Linked DNA regions of Lactiplantibacillus plantarum. The protein of the gene in region 2 binds, or shares a complex with, the protein of the main gene of each other region. Links are inferred from orthologs where the notes say so. Each region holds a gene or a part of one and is shown on either strand. Other genes may lie near its edges.

The links.
Region 1: the proteins of rpsG (region 2) and tig are in contact, whole or in part, in a crystal structure (PDB 3GTY), measured with the Thermotoga maritima proteins. The link is inferred for Lactiplantibacillus plantarum from one-to-one orthologs. Residues at the interface, in WP_004081843.1 of Thermotoga maritima: Lys34, Lys52, Lys55, Glu59, Arg62, Gln63, Glu66, Asn67, Lys69, Val71, Arg95, Ala109, Lys110, Lys111, Gly112, Arg113, Pro114, Glu117, Glu121, Ile124, Ala125, Tyr127, Asn128, Asn129, Thr130, Gly131, Lys135, Asp139, Arg142, Met143; in WP_004081061.1 of Thermotoga maritima: Glu122, Val124, Val129, Leu130, Tyr133, Glu188, Gly259, Ile262, Tyr263, Glu266, Ser270, Glu273, Gln274, Glu277, Arg308, Gln311, Ile312, Ser315, Tyr316, Glu325, Arg329, Arg336, Leu363, Phe366, Trp367, Arg373, Leu377, Arg381, Leu384, Glu387.

The regions. Positions count from the first base shown.
Region 1 is NZ_CP039121.1:1,952,358-1,955,670, reverse strand. What follows is about bases 42-3,023. They hold tig (trigger factor), read left to right. Parts: upstream 42-862; coding sequence 863-2,185; downstream 2,186-3,023. Other genes in these bases: clpX (ATP-dependent Clp protease ATP-binding subunit ClpX), read left to right, coding at 2,480-3,023; tuf (elongation factor Tu), read left to right, coding at 42-659. Also shown: more of tuf, read left to right, coding at 1-41; more of clpX, read left to right, coding at 3,024-3,313. UniProt on the Bacillus subtilis protein: Involved in protein export. Acts as a chaperone by maintaining the newly synthesized protein in an open conformation. Functions as a peptidyl-prolyl cis-trans isomerase.
Region 2 is NZ_CP039121.1:2,368,458-2,371,673, forward strand. Bases 332-3,216 are described here. They hold rpsG (30S ribosomal protein S7), read right to left. Parts: upstream 2,067-3,216; coding sequence 1,596-2,066; downstream 332-1,595. Other genes in these bases: fusA (elongation factor G), read right to left, coding at 332-1,454; rpsL (30S ribosomal protein S12), read right to left, coding at 2,083-2,496; E5260_RS11255 (prepilin peptidase), read left to right, coding at 2,759-3,216. Also shown: more of fusA, read right to left, coding at 1-331.

The DNA.
Region 1 (3,313 bases), 420 kb from region 2 along the record:
AAGCACTTGAAGGCGACCCAGAACAAGAAAAGGTTATCATGCACTTAATGGATGTTGTTGATGAATACATCCCAACTCCAGTTCGTGATACTGAAAAGCCTTTCTTGATGCCTGTTGAAGACGTCTTCTCAATCACTGGTCGTGGGACTGTTGCTTCTGGTCGTATCGATCGTGGGACTGTTAAGGTCGGCGACGAAGTTGAAATCGTTGGTTTACACGAAGATGTTCTTAAGTCAACTGTTACGGGTCTTGAAATGTTCCGTAAGACACTTGACTTAGGTGAAGCCGGGGATAACGTTGGTGCGTTATTACGTGGTGTTAACCGTGAACAAGTTGTTCGTGGCCAAGTTTTGGCTAAGCCAGGTTCGATCCAAACCCACAAGAAGTTCAAGGGTGAAGTTTATATCTTGAGCAAAGAAGAAGGTGGCCGTCATACGCCATTCTTCTCAAACTATCGTCCACAATTCTACTTCCACACCACTGATATCACTGGTGTTATTGAATTGCCAGACGGCGTTGAAATGGTTATGCCTGGTGACAACGTAACGTTCACTGTTGAATTGATTCAACCAGCTGCCATCGAAAAGGGTACCAAGTTCACGGTTCGTGAAGGTGGTCATACTGTCGGTGCCGGTGTTGTTTCAGAAATTGATGACTAATCTCTAACTGATTTTCATTGATTGATCTAAGCGACTTGGAAGTCTTCTTCCAAGTCGCTTTTTTTAAGAAAAACGAACAATAAATCGCGAGCTTACGCGCTTTTTTAGCCAATTTGGTTTACTTTACGGTGTCGATAGGTTAAACTTAACAAGTATGCAATTGACTAGAATTGTAGAAATTATAATGTTTCGGAGGGAATACAATGGCTGCAAAGTGGGAAAAGAAAGAAGGCAACCAAGGCGAATTAACATTCGAAATTGGTGCTGATAAAATTAGTGAAGGTATCGACAAGGCCTTCCAACGGACTAAAAAGAACTTAAATGTTCCTGGTTTCCGTAAGGGTAAGGTTCCACGTCAAATCTTCAATCAAATGTATGGTGAAGAAGCACTTTATCAAGATGCTTTAAACATCGTGCTCCCAGAGGCATATGAAGAAGCAATCAAGGAAACTGAAATCGAACCAGTTGATCAACCTCAAATCGATGTTGATAGCATGGAAAAAGGTAAGCCTTGGGTATTAAAGGCCGTTGTAACGGTTAAACCAGAAGTTAAGCTTGGTCAATACAAGGAACTTAGTGTAACGCGTCAAAATACTCGCGTTTATGCTAAGGATGTTGATGCCGAATTAGAATCACGGCGTGAAAAACAAGCTGAATTAGTTCTGAAGGAAGACCAACCAGCCGCTAAGGGCGATACGGTGGTTATTGATTTCAAAGGATTCGTTGATGGCGAACCATTTGAAGGTGGCGAATCAGAAAACTACTCACTTGAATTAGGTTCTAACTCATTCATCCCTGGTTTTGAAGACCAATTAGTTGGTGTCAAGGCTGGCGACGAAACTGAAGTTAAGGTAACGTTCCCTAAGGATTACCAAGCTGAAGACTTACAAAACAAAGAAGCCACTTTCAAAGTGACAGTTCATGAAGTCAAGACTAAGGAACTCCCTGAATTAGATGACGAATTTGCCAAGGATGTTGACGAAGATGTTGACACACTTGAAGAATTAAAAGCTAAGATCAAGGACGAACTTAAGGAACAAAAGGAATCCGCTGCGCATGATGCAATTGAAGACGAAGCTTTAAACCAAGCGGTTGACAATGCTGAAATTCAAGCAATTCCTGATGCCATGAAAGAAGACGATATTCATCGTCAAATGGATCAATACTTGGCTAATATGCAACAACAAGGTATCGATCCAAAGACTTACTACAAGTTGACTGGTACTACTGAAGACGACTTGCACAAGCAATTTGCTGCTGATGCTGAACGCCGGGTTAAGACTAACTTGGTCTTAGAAGCGGTTGTTGAAGCTGAAAACATCAAGCCATCTCAGGATGAAATTGCGGCCGAAGTTAAGGATTTAGCTAGTCAATACAACATGGAAGAAAGTGCTGTTCGTGGTGCTTTAACGGATGACATGTTGTCACATGACATTGCGATTCGCCAAGCCGTTGACTTGATTGCGGATTCTGCTAAGCAAAATGCCAAAGCAGAAGACAAAAAAGACGACAGCGACAAGAACTAATTAATTCAATTAGATACAAGTCGAGGGTCTTGGAAGAATAATTCTTCCGAGACCCTTTTACATAGCGTCAGCTAATCGTAAGATTAATTTAATAGCTATTTGGCTGACGCCTGTGATTTACTGCGAGAATCATTCGGTTTTCAAAGTGGTTAGCCGGATGATTGAACAGATAATTTCGGGTTTAGGTTCGTCCATGTTATAGTAGTGGACGTAGAAGACAGTGCCTAAGCTGGTTTTAGCTCAGTTTTTCTGTTATGATTAATCCATGTAAATACATCGATGAGGTGAGAATGAATGTTTGAAAATACCGAGACAAACGGCCCTGTGAACTGCTCATTTTGTGGTAAATCACAAGATCAAGTTAAAAAGATCGTGGCTGGACCCGGCGTTTATATCTGTAATGAATGTATCGATTTATGTAAAGAAATTATCGATGAAGAGTTTAGCGAAGAACAAACCCATGAATTAACAGATATCCCAACGCCAAAGGAAATTGTAGACGAGTTAGACCAATACGTGATCGGCCAAAATGAAGCTAAGCGGACCCTATCAGTTGCGGTTTATAACCACTACAAGAGGGTTAAGGCCATGGCTGATAATGATGAAGAGACCGAAGATGGTCCTGAATTACAAAAGAGTAATATTAGCTTAGTGGGACCAACTGGTTCTGGTAAGACTTTCTTAGCTCAGAGTTTAGCGCGAATTTTGGATGTGCCATTTGCTATTGCGGATGCCACGACGTTAACCGAAGCCGGCTATGTTGGTGAAGACGTTGAAAATATTTTGCTGAAATTACTGCAAAATGCGGATTACGACGTTGAACGTGCCGAAAAAGGGATTATTTATATTGATGAAATCGATAAGATCGCCAAGAAGAGTGAAAATGTCTCAATTACACGGGATGTTTCCGGTGAAGGGGTTCAACAAGCCCTCTTGAAGATTTTGGAAGGTACGATTGCCAATGTGCCACCGCAGGGCGGGCGTAAGCATCCCCAACAAGAGTTTATTCAAATTGACACGACCAACATTTTATTCATCGTTGGTGGGGCCTTTGATGGAATCGAAGACATCGTCAAACGTCGCCTAGGCGATAAAACGATTGGTTTCGGTACGGACACCGATGGTAAG
Region 2 (3,216 bases):
CGGTATGAAACTTGAGGCGCACCAACAGTGGCTTCAACATTAAATTCACGCCGCATCCGGTCAACGATGATATCCAAATGCAATTCACCCATCCCGGCGATCAAAGTTTCACCAGTTTCAGGGTTAGTTTCAGCCTTGAAAGTAGGATCTTCTTCAGAAAGCTTTTGTAAGGCAACGTTCATCTTATCTTGGTCAGCCTTAGTCTTAGGTTCAACGGCAACCTGGATAACTGGGTCAGGGAATTCCATTGATTCCAAGTGATATGGATGGTCAATCGAAGTCAATGAGTCACCAGTAGTCGTGTTCTTCAAACCAATTGCAGCGGCGATATCACCAGAGAAAACTTCTGGGATTTCTTTCCGTTGGTTAGAATGCATTTGAAGTAAACGACCAACCCGTTCACGTTTGTCCTTAGTGGCGTTCAAGACATATGAACCAGATTCCAAAGTACCTTGGTATACCCGGATGAAAGTCAAACGACCAACGAATGGGTCAGTAGCAACCTTAAATGCTAGGGCAGCGAATGGCTTATCATCACCGGCAATCAAGTCAACTTCTTCTTCAGTTTCAGGATCAGTAGCCTTGTATGGCTTAACATCAAGTGGTGATGGTAAGTAGTCCACAACGGCATCCATTAACATTTGAACACCCTTGTTCTTGAAGGCTGAACCAGCTAATACTGGGAAGAATTCAAGTGCTAACGTTCCTTTACGGATAGCAGCCTTAATTTCTTCTTTGCTGATTTCTTCACCGCCAAGGTACTTTTCCATGATGCCGTCATCGATGTCAGCTAAGGCTTCGATTAAGTCATCACGTGCAGCTTGGGCTTCTTCTTTGTATTCATCAGGAACGTCAACCGTATCCCATTCAGTACCAAGTTGATCTTCATCATAAAGGTCAGCCTTCATTTCGATTAAGTCAATGACCCCTTCGAAATTATCTTCGGCACCAATTGGTAATTGGATGGCGTGGGCGTTAGCTTGTAAACGATCATGGATCGTGCTTACAGAGTACTTGAAGTCCGCACCAATCTTGTCCATCTTGTTAACGAAAACGATCCGGGGAACGTTATACGTTGATGCTTGACGCCAAACTGTTTCAGTTTGAGGTTCAACACCTGATTGGGCATCCAATACGGCGATCGCACCATCTAAAACCCGAAGTGAACGTTCAACTTCAACAGTGAAGTCAACGTGCCCTGGGGTATCGATGATGTTAATCCGGTGGTTCTTCCACTGTGCAGTCGTGGCAGCAGAGGTAATGGTGATCCCACGTTCTTGTTCTTGGGCCATCCAGTCCATTTGTGAAGCACCATCATGGGTTTCACCAATTTTGTGAATTTTACCAGTGTAGTACAAGATCCGTTCAGTAGTCGTGGTCTTACCAGCATCGATATGGGCCATAATACCAATATTACGGGTCTTATCGAGTGAGAATTCTCGTGTATTAGCCATTAGAAAATGTGTTACTCCTCTCAATATAAATGGAATTAACAGTATAAAGTTTATTTCAAAAAATGACTACTATATGCGCGCATATAATAGTCACCTTTTTGTGATTAGTTAAAGGCGACCTTTAACCATCTCACGGAAATATTACCAACGATAATGGGCGAAGGCACGGTTGGCTTCAGCCATCCGGTGAGTATCTTCACGCTTCTTAACTGAAGCACCAGTATTGTTAGCAGCATCCATGATTTCACGAGCTAACCGGTCGGACATAGTGTGTTCGCCACGTGAGCGAGCATATTGAACGATCCAACGAAGGCCAAGAGTCGTCTTACGATCTGGGCGAACTTCGATTGGAACTTGGTAGTTAGAACCACCAACACGGCGGGCCTTAACTTCAAGTACTGGCATAACGTTCTTCATAGCTTCTTCGAAGACTTCCAAAGGATCGTTACCAGTTTGTTCTTTGATTTGATCAAAAGCATCATACAAAATAGTTGATGCGGTACCGCGCTTACCATCTAACATTAAGTGGTTAATTAAACGCGTTACTAATTTAGAGTTATACATTGGATCTGCTAAAACTTCGCGTTTTGCAGGTGCACCTTTTCTTGGCATTTAACTTACCTCCTTATTATTTCTTTGGCTTCTTGGTACCATACTTGGAACGGCTTTGGCGACGATCTTCGACACCAGCAGTATCCAAAGCACCACGGATAACATGGTAACGAACACCAGGTAAATCCTTAACACGACCACCACGAATTAAGACAACGCTATGTTCTTGGAGGTTATGACCAATACCAGGAATGTAAGCTGTAACTTCGATTAAGTTAGATAAACGTACACGGGCATACTTCCGTAAAGCCGAGTTAGGCTTCTTAGGAGTCATGGTACCGACACGAGTAGCAACCCCACGCTTTTGTGGCGCTGGGTTATTAGTTGCAACCTTCTTGTAACTGTTATACCCAAAGTTTAACGCTGGGGCATTTGATTTTGATACTTTAGACTTACGGCCTTTGCGAATTAATTGATTAATTGTTGGCATGTTCTAAAGTGTCCTCCTTCCAAATATCTGTTTTTTAAGTCCACACATCCAGGTGGTTCTTTTTTGAGTAAAAAAGAATGCCTGGAGCATGGTAATTGTGCGCTTAGCCGACCAGTCAGCATGTCTGTATTCCTGATACAGGAATCTGTCTGCAAAAAGCACCTTTACTAGACTATCATGACATGCCGAAGTTGTCAATAAATGTCCTGAAAAAATAGTGATGCTTTACATTGCGTAACTAGTGATGAAAGGTGGTCCTTCCATGTTAACCAGCAGTCTTTTTATTATTGGTCTCTGTCTGGGCTCATTCGTGACCTGTATGGCGGAACGCATCAGCAGCGGACACATACTCATTAGCACTCAACGATCACGGTGTCCACACTGTCGACATCAATTACGGTTCTGGCAACTGATACCATTACTCGGCATTCTGCTTCAACGGGGGCAGTGCTATGATTGTCGCACTCCTATCAGCCTCCGTTCCAGTCTAATTGAATTACTTTGTGGTGGTCTACTAGTTTCTAGCAGTGCGTCATTGTCATTGACGCTGCCACTGCTGATTAGTTACTTGGTATTGATTTTCAATAGTCTTACTGATTATCTCACTTTTGAAGTCTACCCGCTGACATTACTTCTTCCAGCCGGACTGGGCTTATGGCAACAACGGCCACCCCTGACGATCAGTCTCTACCTCGTACTTGCCTTACTAGTCGGGTTATA